Regions from separate parts of the Pseudomonas sp. 15C genome, predicted to be linked through region 2. Evidence: predicted binding sites of a transcription regulator. Region 2 holds the regulator's gene; the other holds the start of a gene.
The links. Region 2 encodes sigma-54, which starts transcription at its own class of promoters, with help from an activator protein. Its sites were predicted from a motif close to ANTGGCATNNANNTTGCTNT; they were not measured.
Positions count from the first base shown of each region.

Region 1: ACYYKW_RS16330 (circularly permuted type 2 ATP-grasp protein) is a predicted target of sigma-54. The motif match lies at 1,735-1,754, and genes of this name have one in related genera.

Region 1 is NZ_JBUDGD010000030.1:14,532-21,868, reverse strand. It holds gene speE (polyamine aminopropyltransferase) at 1-302, shown strand, start outside; gene ACYYKW_RS16340 (hypothetical protein) at 508-741, shown strand; gene ACYYKW_RS16335 (ribonuclease E inhibitor RraB) at 954-1,301, shown strand; gene ACYYKW_RS16330 (circularly permuted type 2 ATP-grasp protein) at 1,787-3,196, shown strand; gene ACYYKW_RS16325 (alpha-E domain-containing protein) at 3,209-4,159, shown strand; gene ACYYKW_RS16320 (transglutaminase family protein) at 4,156-4,959, shown strand; gene ACYYKW_RS16315 (c-type cytochrome) at 5,076-5,882, opposite strand; gene ACYYKW_RS16310 (hypothetical protein) at 5,883-6,065, shown strand; gene ACYYKW_RS16305 (acetyl-CoA C-acetyltransferase) at 6,483-7,337, shown strand, end outside.
Region 2 is NZ_JBUDGD010000029.1:35,178-42,514, reverse strand. It holds gene ACYYKW_RS16085 (KpsF/GutQ family sugar-phosphate isomerase) at 1-725, shown strand, start outside; gene ACYYKW_RS16080 (KdsC family phosphatase) at 725-1,249, shown strand; gene lptC (LPS export ABC transporter periplasmic protein LptC) at 1,258-1,830, shown strand; gene lptA (lipopolysaccharide transport periplasmic protein LptA) at 1,817-2,362, shown strand; gene lptB (LPS export ABC transporter ATP-binding protein) at 2,362-3,087, shown strand; gene ACYYKW_RS16060 (RNA polymerase factor sigma-54) at 3,273-4,766, shown strand; gene hpf (ribosome hibernation-promoting factor, HPF/YfiA family) at 4,840-5,148, shown strand; gene ptsN (PTS IIA-like nitrogen regulatory protein PtsN) at 5,160-5,624, shown strand; gene rapZ (RNase adapter RapZ) at 5,627-6,484, shown strand; gene ACYYKW_RS16040 (HPr family phosphocarrier protein) at 6,500-6,775, shown strand; gene ACYYKW_RS16035 (ZIP family metal transporter) at 6,811-7,337, opposite strand, start outside.

The DNA.
Region 1 (7,337 bases), on a different contig from region 2:
CGCAGAACGGCACACCGTTCATGCAGATCGACGAAGTGAAGACCACCGCCGGTCGCCTCAACAGCCTGTTCCCGGACTGGCATTTCTATCAGGCGGCGGTGCCGACCTACATCGGCGGTTCGATGACCTTCGCCTGGGGCTCGACCAACCCGGCCTACCGCAAACTCAGCCGTGAGACCCTGCAACAGCGCTTCATCGGCAGCGGCATCGTCACCCGTTACTACAACCCGGAAATTCACATCGGCGCATTCGCCTTGCCGCAATACGTGCTGCAGGCGATCAACAAGCCGGGCAATAACTGATTTTCAACACAGTACCGCTGTAGGAGTGAGCCTGCTCGCGAGAGCTGTTTATCAGTCGATATCTGTGTGACTGGCAAACCGCAATCGCGAGCAGACTCACTCCTGCAATTTGATCATCGCCCTGTGTAATCCTTTTGAACCAACTATCGCGGCAAAACGTCCAGATAGAGGTAAGCCCATCTACGGGTTGATCGAGGAGGCACTGATGCAAAAGTGGAAAGTCACTTTCGTGGATGATCATGGTGAAATCGTTGATGAAATCTTCGAACGTGAGGAATGCCCGACCGACGATGAAGCCGCCCGGCTGATCAAGGAAAGGCTCCTTCCGGTGGCTGCCCAACTGGATCTGAACGATCTGGAAGGACGCACCGCCGATGCTGGCGTTAAAAACCTCAAGACCCAGAACGGCATCGAGATCCGCAGCATCACGCCAATCTGAACACTTCCTGTCATCTCGTAAACCAGGCCTTGGCAGCGCCGCTCTCTTGCGGCTACTCTGCAAGGGAGATCAGCGAATGGATCGCTAAGGTCTGGTCTTGTCAGCTACATGCTTGTTTCCCGCATGCAACCGCAGCGTTGTCGACGTACTTAGGCCACAGGCCCGGGGCGGGAATACGGAAAGTCTATCCATCTATGCGAGGGGGACGATTCATGAGCACAGCCTATCAAGAAGACATCAGCAGCAATGTTCTGCGCCGCATGAAAGAAGGCGGTTTCGATTTTTCAAGATTTCATCCCATCGAGTTCTACGCCATTTTCCCGGACGAGGAGCGGGCGCGCAGGGCGGCAGGCAACTATCGCGGTGAATCCATCAATGCCCAGGTCAGCGCGCGGGACGACGGCGCCTGGTCGCTGGAACTCAGCAAGGTCATGTACGCGACTTATGACGATATCGGTGATTTCGAGCAGGGCTTTTCCGCCGTGGTCGAACCGCTGGGCGGCATCATCGAGGGCTGGGGCGTCAAGCAGGAGGTGCGCAACCGCCACCGTTTGAACTGATCGCTTGCAAGACTTGTTGAGCAACGGCTGACCTTTGGGTCGGCCGTTGTAGTTTGTGCCCTGCGCAAACGCTGTGGCAAAACCCTGAAACAAGAATCCGAGGCAAAAAAAAGCCACCGGAGAGGGTGGCTAAAAGGGAAGAGCGATACGCGACTGAATCCCTTGAGGGCTACAGCGGGCGGGCTGCCGGAGCAGTCCAGGTCAGTTGAGCGGGCGACTTCGCGAGGCTGTTGACGGCGAAGTTTTGCAGCGAATGCGCGGATTATCCGTACGCCGCGCCGGGCAGTGAAATCAGTTCTGACTATGCTGGTGATAGGCGTTGCAATGCGTCGCAATGAAGCGGGGGCAATCCTGTTGGAGCATTTGTCGCACAGGAATGGTGCGGTGTCTGCGATGTGAATATCCAACCGATTGAAATCAAAGCGTTTATGCCGATGGCACGGGCCTTGCGAAGGCCTGTATGTCCGGGTGACAAGGAGTACGGCATGATCCGCACCTATTTTGATGAGATGTACGATGCCGGCGGCCAGGTTCGCCCGCATTATCGCGAGTTCGCCCGATGGCTGGCCGATACGCCGGATGAACTGCTGGCGCAACGACGGCGAGAAGCCGATCTGCTGTTCCATCGCGCCGGGATTACCTTCACGCTCTATGGTGACGAGCAGGGCACCGAGCGCCTGATTCCTTTCGACACCATCCCGCGCAGCATTCCTGCCAGCGAATGGCGGATCGTCGAGCGCGGCTGCATTCAGCGGGTCAAGGCGCTGAACATGTTTCTCGCCGACCTGTACCACGAGCAGCGCATCATCAAGGCCGGGATCATTCCCGCCGAACAGGTACTGGCCAACGAGCAATACCAGTTGGCGATGCAAGGCCTGGATCTGCACCGCGATATCTATTCGCACATTTCCGGCGTCGATCTGGTGCGCGACGGCGACGGCACCTATTACGTGCTCGAGGACAATCTGCGTACGCCGAGCGGCGTGAGCTACATGCTCGAAGACCGCAAGATGATGATGCGCCTGTTTCCCGAGCTGTTTTCGGCCCAGCGCATCGCGCCGATCGATCATTACCCGAATTTGTTGCTCGACACCCTGAAAAGCTCAAGCCCGATCGACGACCCGAGCGTGGTGGTGCTGACGCCAGGGCGCTTCAACAGCGCGTTTTTCGAGCATGCGTTTCTGGCGCGGGAAATGGGCGTGGAACTGGTCGAGGGCGCGGATCTGTTCGTGCGTGACGACAAGGTGTTCATGCGTACCACCGATGGCCCGAAAGCGGTCGACGTGATCTATCGACGCCTTGATGACGCCTTTCTCGATCCGCTGGCTTTCAATCCGGATTCGATGCTTGGCGTGCCGGGGCTGCTGTCGTCCTACCGCTCCGGCAATGTCGTGCTCGCCAACGCGATCGGCACTGGCGTCGCGGATGACAAGTCGGTGTATCCGTTTGTCACCGACATGATCCGTTTCTACCTCGATGAAGAACCGATCCTGAAAAACGTACCGACCTGGCAATGCCGCAACCCGTCTGAACTGTCCCACGTGCTGGCCAATCTTCCAGATCTGGTGGTCAAGGAAACCCAGGGCTCCGGCGGTTACGGAATGCTTGTGGGGCCGGCCGCGACGACGGCGGAAATCGATGCCTTTCGCGAGCGTATCAAAGCCAAGCCGCATGCGTACATCGCCCAACCGACGCTGTCGCTCTCGACCTGTCCGACCTTTGTCGAAAACGGCATCGCGCCGCGCCATATCGATTTGCGCCCGTTTGTCTTGTCCGGGCGCGAAACCCGGGTGGTGCCCGGCGGTTTGACCCGTGTCGCCCTGCGCGAGGGCTCCCTGGTGGTGAATTCCTCTCAGGGTGGCGGAACCAAGGACACCTGGGTGGTCGAGGATTGAAGGAAGCTTGCCATGTTAAGTAGAACTGCCTCGGATCTGTACTGGATGTCGCGTTATCTGGAGCGCGCGGAAAACCTCGCGCGCATGCTCGACATCAGTTATTCACTGTCGTTGATGCCGCAGGACGGCCGCGGCGACGGTTTGCACGAACTGGCGATGCCGCTACTGATCACCGGCACCCTCGATGATTATCTGGAGCGTCACGGCGCGCTGCATGCCGAACGCCTGCTGCACTTTTTCGCCCTCGACGCGGCCAACCCGGCCAGCATCTACAGTTGCCTCGGCGCCGCACGGGCCAGCGCTCATGCGGTGCGCGGACGGATCACGGCGGACATGTGGGAAAACATCAACGCGACCTGGCTGGAAATTCGCGGGATCGCGGAACTAGGCCTGAGCCGCTATGGCATGAGCCGTTTCTGCGAATGGATCAAGGAGCGTTCGCACCTGTTTCGCGGCGCGTCCTACGGCACGATCATGCGCAACGACGCGTTTCGCTTCATTCGTCTGGGTACGTTCATCGAGCGCGCGGACAACACGCTGCGCTTGCTCGATGCGCGTTATGAAATGGCTGGCGATCAGGCCGAAGCCGTCAGCGACGGCACCGCGCACGCGTATTACCAGTGGAGTGCCTTGCTGCGTGCGCTGTCGTCCTTCGAGGCCTACACCGAAATCTATCGTGATGCGCCCGGCGCCCGACATGTCGCCGAATTGCTGCTGTTGCGCGCCGATGTGCCGCGATCGCTGCGAGCCTGCACCGAAGAGATCGACCAGATCCTCGCGCAGCTGCCCGGTGCCAACGGGCGACCGGCGCAACGTCTGGCTGCGGAGATGGATGCGCGCCTGCGTTACACCGGCATCAATGAAATCCTCGAGGAAGGCCTGCACGCCTGGCTGACCGAATTCATCCCGCTGGTGCGCCAGCTGGGCAACGCCATCCACAGTTCCTACCTGGAGGCTGCATGAGACTCTCCATTAGCCACGAGACCACCTATCACTACGAAGATCAGGTGCGCGCGAGCATCCAGTACCTGCGTCTGACACCCCATGACAGCGAACGTCAGCATGTGCTGAGCTGGCAGCTCGATCTGCCGCGTCCGGTGCGTGCGCAACTCGATCCGTTCGGCAATATCCTCCACGTGCTGACCATGGATGAACCGCACGAAGCGATCATCATCGGGGCGCGCGGGCAGGTCGATATCGACGAACTGCGCGAGGCCGAGCACGAGAGCCAGTCGGCGCTGCCATTCCTGCGCTTCACCCGCCTGACCGAGGCGGACGAGGCGCTGCGCGCATTCGCGGAAAAATCCTGCAAGCAGCGCCGTGATCGCACCGCGCTGATCGACTTGATGCAGGGCTTGAATCAGTACATGACCTATACGCCGGGTTCGACCGAAGTCGACACCAGCGCCGCCGAAGCGTTTGCCGGCCGCGCCGGTGTTTGCCAGGACCATACCCACGCGTTTCTGGCCTGTGCCCGTAGTTTGGGGATTCCGTCACGCTATGTGTCGGGCTATCTGTACAGCGAGGATTGCGAGCATCTGGCCAGCCACGCCTGGGCGGAAGCCTGGCTGGATGACGCCTGGTACAGCTTCGACGTGACCAATCAACTGGCGCGGCCCGAGCGGCACCTGAAACTGGCGGTGGGTCTGGATTATCTGGATGCCTGCCCGGTACGCGGCATGCGCCGTGGCGGCGGGTGTGAGCAGATGCATGCGAAGGTGCTGGTATCGCCGACGCCGGTCATTTCCGTACAGCAACAATAAGGCTTACAGATAACCCCTGTAGGAGTGAGCCTGCTCGCGATAGCGATATGTCAGACACATCAATGCTGACTGACATTCCGCTATCGCGAGCAGGCTCACTCCTACAAGGAATGGCGTCAGGGCTTAACCTTGCGTCCAGCCATGTGCTTTAGATACCCCACCAGCATCTCCAGCTCCCCATCCGGCAACACCGTTGCAGAGAACCCCGGCATCTTCGCCTGCGGCCACTGACGCAAGCTCTGCGGATCGCGGATGTAACGCTTGAGGAAGTCCGCGCCGAAGTATTCGGTCGGGTTGTACGGAATATTCAGATCCGGCCCGAATTGCGCATCCCCCGCGCCGTTCAAACGGTGACAGGCCAGACAATTTTTCTGAAACAGCGCGAAACCCTGATTCACCGGATCATCCGCCTTCAGTGCCGGGTCAGGCAGCAGGGCAGGGAAGCGCTCGGCCACGGGAGCCATGCGCTTGATGCTCGCCACTTCGAATGGCCATTGTTCGGGGCTGATAGGGCCTTTCTGCGGATCGCTCCAGACCAGATAGAACGGCCCGGCACTGTGTTTGCCTTCTCCTAGCGGTGGCCATGGCTGTGCCGGGTCTTCGATGGCCAGCCACGCTCGCGCGCCGTCACGGTTGAGCAGCGGTGCTGCCGCCAACTCAGCGGCAAAGCCGTCCAGCGCCACCGCTTGCAGATGGTCCTGCGGCTTGATGCCGGTCAGCAACGCAGCCATGGGCACGACGCGATAGGTCATGTCCCTTTTGTAGGACACATCATCTTTGATCGTCAGGGTTTGCACTTGAGGATGCTTGAGCAGTTCCTCGGTCTGCCAGGTGCGCGCGGTGGCGCCCAACTGCAGATCAAGCTGAGCGGCTGACAAGGGCGTGCTGAGCAGCAGCGCCCCGAACACAATGAGCGCTTTCAAATGAACGCCATCCCTGTCGTGGAAAGGCGCAAAGATTGGCACAGCCGCACGGGCCCGGATAGCGGGCCAGTCATCTATTCGCTGGCGATTGATCGCATCCGCCGCTTGATTCAGCCAATGACCTTGGTCAGATTCGGCAAAATCAACAACAGCGTCGTGGCAAAAAGAATGAGCCCTGCTTGACGTACTTTCGGTTGTTTGAACATGGCTTGACCGCCTTTATTGTTATTTCCTGATGCCTGCCTGCATATCCATGACGGCACGCGCTGCACTTCCTGTTGAAGAACGCTGGCCTCGGCAAAACCCGACGACCATGACGTACATCTTCTACATTAGGGCTCACACGGACCGTGGCTTAGATCCATTTCATATGTCTTTGCTGCGATCTGCGATTAAAATGCTATGAGGCGTATTGCCAGCTTCTTGTTTGGCCGCTGGCTAGACAACTCGGCGACCTGAACCGGTTCACCTGATGGCCGATGACCGTCCGTCTGAGCATGTGCGTCAAGCGCTTTGAGCGCTGTGGTCATTGAATCCTTGGGCGTTGCGGCCGAGAGTGAGGCAACAACTATTCACTCACCGCACAGGTTCGAGGACGCCATGACCGAAGCTTTGATATTCGATGCGTTACGCACGCCCCGCGGCAGGGGCAAGGCCGACGGTGCCTTGCACAGTGTCAAACCAGTGAATCTGGTCGCCGGACTGTTGACCGCATTGCAGCAACGCACCGCGCTCGACACCAGCCAGGTCGATGATGTGGTGCTGGGCTGCGTCACGCCAGTTGGCGATCAAGGCGCGGACATCGCCAAAACCGCCGTGCAGGTCGCCGATTGGGACGTCAGCGTGGCGGGGCTGCAAATCAACCGTTTCTGCGCTTCGGGTCTGGAAGCGGTCAATCTTGGCGCGATGAAAGTGCGTTCGGGTTTCGAAGAGTTGGTGGTCGTCGGTGGCGTCGAGTCCATGTCTCGAGTGCCGATGGGCAGCGATGGCGGCGCCTGGGCGCTGGACCCGCAAACCAACCTGCACAGCCATTTCACCCCGCAAGGCGTCGGCGCGGATCTGATCGCCACACTTGAGGGCTTCAGCCGTCACGACGTCGATGCCTATGCGCTGCATTCGCAGCAAAAAGCCGCGCGGGCACGGGCCGATGGCTCGTTCAACAAATCACTGGTGCCGGTGCAGGATCAGAACGGCATCGTTCTGCTTGACCATGATGAGTTCATTCGCGCCGAATCGACGCTGGAAGGTCTTGGCAAGCTCAAGCCGAGTTTCGAAATGATTGGCCAGATGGGTTTCGACGCCACCGCGCTGCGGGTGTACAGTCATGTCGAGCGGATCGATCATGTGCACACGCCGGGCAACAGCTCCGGAATCGTTGACGGAGCCGCGCTGATGCTGATCGGCTCCGAAGCCAAGGGCAAAGCGCTGGGCCTGCAACCTCGCGCGCGGATCGTC
Region 2 (7,337 bases):
GCGACATGGGCATGATCACCCGCGATGACGTGATTCTGGCCCTTTCGAACTCCGGATCGACCAACGAAATCGTCACCCTGCTGCCGTTGATCAAACGCCTGGGCATCCAGCTGATCAGCGTCACCGGCAACCCGCAATCGCCATTGGCCAAGGCAGCCGAGGTCAATCTCAACGTGCACGTCGAGCATGAAGCTTGCCCGCTGAACCTGGCACCGACCTCTTCGACCACCGCGGCACTGGTCATGGGCGATGCCCTCGCCGTGGCGCTGCTGGAAGCCCGCGGCTTCACCGCCGAAGATTTCGCCTTTTCTCATCCGGGCGGCGCCCTCGGCCGTCGCTTGCTGCTGAAAGTCGAAAACGTCATGCACGCCGGCCAGGAGCTGCCTCAGGTGCAACGCGGCACGCTGCTCAAGGACGCGCTGATGGAAATGACCCGCAAGGGTCTGGGCATGACCGTCATTCTGGAAGCCGACGGCAAACTCGCCGGCATCTTTACTGACGGCGATTTGCGCCGCACCCTGGATCGCGCCATCGACATTCGCAGCGCCACCATCGACCAGGTCATGACCGCGCACGGCAAAACCGCGCGCCCGGAAATGCTGGCTGCCGAAGCCCTGAAAATCATGGAAGACCATCGAATCAACGCACTGGTGGTCGTCGATGAGGAGGACCGCCCGGTCGGCGCCTTCAACCTCTCCGATCTGCTGCGCGCAGGAGTCATGTAATGAGCAACGAACTGCTGCAACGCGGCAAAGCAATCAAACTGGCGGTTTTCGATGTCGACGGCGTCCTCACCGACGGGCGCCTGTACTTCCTGGAAGACGGCAGCGAATTCAAGACTTTCAACACCCTCGACGGCCAGGGCATCAAGATGCTGATGAACGCCGGCGTAGAAACTGCCATCATCAGCGGTCGCAAGACTCCGGTGGTTGAGCGTCGAGCGAAAAACCTCGGCATCCCGCACCTGTTTCAGGGCCGCGAAGACAAACTGGTGGTGCTCGACGGTCTGCTTGAGCAACTGGGCCTAAGCTATGAACAGGTTGCCTACCTCGGTGACGACCTGCCTGACCTGCCGGTGATCCGCCGCGTCGGTCTGGGCATGGCCGTGGCCAACGCCGCTGACTTCGTCCGCGAACACGCCCACGGCGTGACCCGCGCCCGTGGCGGCGAAGGTGCCGCCCGCGAATTCTGCGAATTGATCCTGCGCGCCCAGGGCCGCCTCGATGCGGCCAATGCCGCGTACCTGTGAGCCAAGCCATGTTCAGTAAAAAATTTCGCACCCTCCTGCTGTTCGGCTGCATCGCGGCGATTTTCGCCGCGGTCGGCTACTGGAACATCAGCCCGGAACGCTTTCTCGACAAGCCGCCGGTCTCGACCGCCGAGAATCCGATCGACTGGTACGCGACCAATACGCATACCATTCAGTACCTGCCCGACGGCAAGGTGCAATACGAGATGACCTCGGACAAGGCCGAACACGTCAAGGCCACCGACATCACGCTGGTGACCAAACCCGACCTGAACATGTATCGCGGCACGGACTTTCCGTGGCACGTGACCAGTGAGCGCGGCGAAGTGAATTCCGGCGGCACCGAAGTGGAACTGATCGACTCTGTGCGCGTGAAGCGCACCGACGAAAAGAAACGCGACACCCTGATCACCAGCACCCGCATGACCGTGTTCCCGCAGCAGGAATATGCGCAGACCGCGCAACCCGTTAGAATCGAGGGCGCTGGCGGTGTGTCGACTGGCGTCGGAATGAAAGCGTACCTGAAGGACAGCAGGATACACCTGCAATCGAACGTAAGAGGACAGTATGAGGCTCGTTAAAACCCTCCCTATTTTGCTCAGTCTGGGCGCAGCACTGGGAAGCGTGAGCGCCTGGGCTCTGCCGAACGATCAGCAGCAACCTATCCGCATTCAGGCCGACGACGCCCAACTGGACGACAAGAACGGCATCGCGACCTACAAAGGTGATGTGATCATCACTCAGGGCTCGATGATCGTTAAAGGCAACACGGTGACCATCACCCGCACTCAGGCCGGTGACATCGATGTGGTGACTTCGGTCGGCAACCTGGCCTACTTCGAACAGCTGCAGACCGCCGGCGACACCAAGCCTGTACAAGGCTGGGGCGTGACGATCCAGTACCACGCCGCGCAGAATCGCGTCGTCCTGATCGACAAAGCCAAAGTGGTCGACAAGGACAACAACACGACGCAAGGCGAGAAAATCGTCTATGACACCGTGAAGAAACTCGCCAGCGCCGGTCGCGCTACCGGCAGCAAGGTCACCGAGGCGCGTCCGCGCATCGACATGGTGATCCAGCCGAAGAAGAAAACCGACGAGAAAACCCAGTAATGGCAACTCTGAAAGCTCAGCACCTGGCCAAGGCCTACAAAAGCCGCCAGGTCGTGCGGGACGTCAGTCTGTCGATCGACAGCGGCCAGATCGTCGGCCTGCTCGGCCCGAACGGCGCCGGCAAGACGACCTGCTTCTACATGATCGTCGGTCTGGTGCAGGCCGATCAGGGTCGCGTGCTGATCGACGATCTGGACGTCAGCCACCAGCCAATGCACGGCCGCGCCAAAGCCGGCATCGGCTATCTGCCGCAAGAAGCGTCGATCTTCCGCAAACTGTCGGTGGCCGACAACATCATGGCCATCCTCGAGACCCGTCAGGAACTCGACAAGGCCGGTCGCCGCAAAGAGCTGGAGAGCCTGCTGCAGGAATTCCACATCAGCCACATTCGCGACAACCTCGGCATGAGCCTGTCGGGTGGTGAGCGCCGCCGGGTGGAAATCGCCCGCGCCCTGGCCACCGCACCGAAATTCATCCTGCTCGACGAGCCGTTCGCCGGTGTCGACCCGATCTCGGTTGGCGACATCAAGCAGATCATTCACCATCTCAAAGCCAAAGGCATCGGTGTGCTGATCACCGACCACAACGTGCGCGAGACGCTGGATATCTGCGAAACCGCATACATTGTCAACGACGGTCAATTGATCGCCGAAGGTGACGCCGAGACTATCCTGGCCAACGATCTGGTGAAGGAAGTGTATCTGGGTCACGAGTTCCGCCTGTAAGCGCGAGCTGTTCGACAAGCTGCGCGGGTGCTGTATCGATCAAGCCGTTTTTTATAGCGCTTAATTGTTACAGCGCTCTAGGCAAACACTTCAGTTTCAGGCATATAATTTGCTTAAGTTTGGCGCTTCGGCGCCCTGTAGTGGATGGCGCATAGCGCCGGCGAATAAGGTGTTAAGCCCCTGCCATGAAACCATCGCTAGTCTTGAGAATGGGCCAGCAGCTGACGATGACACCGCAGCTGCAACAGGCCATCCGCCTGCTCCAATTGTCGACCCTGGATCTGCAACAGGAAATCCAGGAGGCTCTGGAATCCAACCCGATGCTCGAACGCCAGGAAGAAGGCGACGACTTCGACAATTCCGATCCGCTGGCCGACAACGTCGAGCAAAAGCCCAACACCGACATTCAGGAACCTTCTTACCAGGAAGCCGCGCCGACGGTAGACAATCTCGACGATGGCGAATGGAGCGAGCGCATCCCCAACGAGCTTCCGGTAGACACGGCCTGGGAGGATGTTTACCAGACCAGCGCCAGCAGTCTGCCGAGCAGCGATGATGACGAGTGGGATTTCACCACCCGCACTTCCGTCGGCGAAAGCCTGCAGAGCCATTTGCTCTGGCAGTTGAACCTCGCACCGATGTCCGACACCGATCGCCTGATCGCCGTGACCCTGATCGATTGCATCAACAATCAGGGCTACCTGGACGAAACCCTCGAAGAAATCCTCGACGCCTTCGACCCGGAACTGGACATTGAACTGGACGAAATCGAAGCCGTCCTGCACCGCATCCAGCAGTTCGAGCCCGCGGGCATCGGCGCACGCAACCTCAGCGAATGCCTGCTGTTGCAACTGCGCCAGTTGTCGGCAAAAACGCCATGGCTGGCAGAGGCCAAACGCCTGGTCAGCGACTATATCGACCTGCTTGGCGGCCGCGACTACAGTCAGCTGATGCGGCGCATGAAACTCAAGGAAGACGAGCTGCGCCAGGTCATCGAACTGGTGCAGAGCCTCAATCCGCGACCGGGTTCGCAGATCGAGTCCACCGAAGCCGAATACGTCATACCTGACGTCATCGTGCGCAAGGACAACGAGCGCTGGCTGGTCGAGCTGAACCAGGAATCGGTACCGCGTCTACGCGTCAACGCTCAGTACGCCGGTTTCGTAAAACGCGCCGACACCAGCGCCGACAACACCTTCATGCGCAATCAGCTTCAGGAAGCTCGCTGGTTCATCAAAAGCCTGCAGAGCCGCAACGAAACGCTGATGAAAGTCGCCACGCAGATCGTCGAGCATCAGCGCGGCTTCCTGGAGTACGGCGACGAAGCCATGAAACCGCTGGTCCTGCATGACATCGCCGAGGCGGTGGGCATGCACGAATCGACGATTTCCCGAGTGACCACACAAAAATTCATGCATACCCCGCGCGGTATTTATGAGCTGAAATACTTTTTCTCCAGCCACGTGAGTACCTCCGAAGGCGGCGAATGCTCGTCCACGGCGATCCGCGCGATCATCAAGAAACTGGTTGCCGCGGAAAATCAGAAAAAGCCGTTGAGTGACAGCAAGATCGCTGGTTTACTGGAGGCACAAGGCATTCAGGTGGCTCGCCGCACCGTCGCCAAGTACCGCGAATCCCTCGGAATCGCGCCTTCGAGCGAACGCAAGCGGTTGATGTAAGCCACGTTACAGCGTTCCAGTGGCAGGCTTTTCGGCCTGCCGCTTTATGCACTGGCAACGAAGGAGAAGCTGTATGCAAGTCAACATCAGTGGACACCAACTGGAAGTGACCGAACCTCTGCGCACCTACATCGGCGAGAAACTCGACCGGCTGGAGCGGCATTTCGACAAGATCACCAACGTGCAAGTCATATTGAATGTCGAGAAGCTCAAGCAGAAAATCGAAGCCACGTTGCATATTCCCGGCGGAGAAGTAGTCGCCAATGCCGAGCACGACGACATGTATGCCGCCATTGACCTGCTGACCGACAAGCTGGATCGCCAACTCAAAAAGCATAAGGAAAAGACCCAGAGCCTCCTCCAGGGCGCGACCGGTCGTTAACACCCTCATCCATGATCCGACTTGAAACCATCCTGACCCCCGGCCGTTCCCAAGTGAACGCGCCGGGCGGCAGCAAGAAAAAAGCCCTCGAACAGATTGCCAACCTGATCCACCGCGAAGTGCCGGATCTGGCGATGCAGGATGTCTTCGAGGCGTTGGTCGCCCGTGAAAAACTCGGTTCCACCGGTTTTGGCAACGGCATCGCCATCCCCCACTGCCGCCTCAAGGGTTGCGACGCCCCGATCAGTGCGCTGATGCACCTTGAAGCCCCGATCGATTTCGACGCGATCGATGGCGCCCCGGTAGACCTGCTGTTCGTGCTGCTGGTCCCGGAAGCTGCTACCGATGCACACCTGGAACTGCTGCGCCAGATCGCCAGCATGCTCGATCGCAAGGAAGTGCGTGAAAGACTGCGCAGCGCACCGAGCAACGAAGCCTTGTACCAGGTTGTACTGGACGAGCAGAACGGGCATTAATCATGCGCTTGATCATCGTCAGTGGCCGCTCGGGCTCGGGCAAGAGTACCGCGCTGAATGTCCTTGAGGACAACGGCTACTACTGCATCGACAACCTCCCGGCCGGTTTGCTGCCGGAACTGGCCGAACGTGCGCTGATCCACACCGAACTGGCGCAGCCGCTCGTCGCGGTGTCGATCGATGCACGCAATCTGCCGAGTCATCTGTCGCGTTTCCCCGAATTGCTCGAAGTGGTGCGTGCCAAGCATATCCAGTGCGATGTGCTGTACCTGGACGCCGACGAAGAGACCCTGCTCAAGCGTTTTTCCGAGACGCGCCGTCGCCATCCGTTGAGCAACGCCAATCGTTCACTGGCCGAGGCGATTCACGATGAAACCGCCCTGCTCGGCCCGATCGCCGACCTGGCTGACTTGAAGATCAACACCACCCATCTCAACCTGTACCAGCTGCGCGACACTTTGAAGTTGCGCCTGCTGAATCAGCCTGAGCCGGGTACGGCGTTTCTGGTCGAATCATTCGGTTTCAAGCGCGGCATGCCGGTGGATGCGGATCTGGTCTTCGACGTTCGCTGCCTGCCCAATCCGTACTGGAAGCCGGAGTTGCGCGAGCAGTCCGGTCTCGACGCACCGGTTGCCGAGTATCTGGCGCAACAGCCGGATGTCGAGGAAATGTACCAGGACATCTACGCCTACCTGCACAAGTGGCTGCCGCGCTTTGCTGCCAGTAATCGCGCCTATGTGACCGTTGCCATTGGCTGTACCGGCGGGCATCACCGCTCCGTCTACCTGACCGAACGTCTGGGTCAGGCCCTGCAGAAAACCTTGAAAAACGTCCAGGTCCGCCACCGCGACCTCACCTAAAGGATCCACACCGCGATGCCTGCTCGTGAAATCGAAATCATCAACAAACTCGGTTTGCATGCCCGAGCGTCTGCCAAGTTTGTCGGCGTGGCGGGCAAGTTTCCGGAGACTACGATCAGAGTAGGCCGTACACCCGAGACCACGGTCGATGGTAAAAGCATCATGGCGATGATGATGCTCGCGGCAGGCAAGGGCACCAAAATTCATTTGAGCACCGAAGGCGAACAAGCCGAGGAAGCCATGGACGCCTTGGTGGCGCTGATCAACAACTACTTCGATGAGGGTGAATAAGCCTTTTGCGACGGAGCATTCCTCGTCGCGACAACTCAACCCAACGCGGTATCCATCACCATCATCAGACAAAACCCGATCAGCAAACCCAGACTCGCGAGTTTGTCATGACCATGGCGTCGCGACTCCGGGATCACTTCGTGGGTCACCACCAGCAACATCGCCCCGGCCGCCAGCGCCAGCCCCAATGGCAGCAACATCTGCGCGAGGCTGACCAGCCACGCGCAAAGCAGTGCAAACACCGGTTCGACGAGACCTGACGCCGCGCCGATCAGAAACGCCCTCACCCGTGACATCCCCGCCCCGACCAATACCAGTGCGATCACCAGACCTTCCGGCACATCCTGCAAAGCGATGCCCATGGCCAGGCTGTCGGCATCCGGCATGCCGCCGCCGGCGGACACGCCGACGGCCATGCCTTCCGGAATGTTGTGAGCAATGATGGCAAAAACGAACAGCCAGATCCGCGGCGGGATCACCGGGCGCTCGAGGGTGCCAACGAGCATTTCAGGAGAAGCGCCGGAAACCTTGCGATCGACCAGATACAGGCCAAACGCGCCGA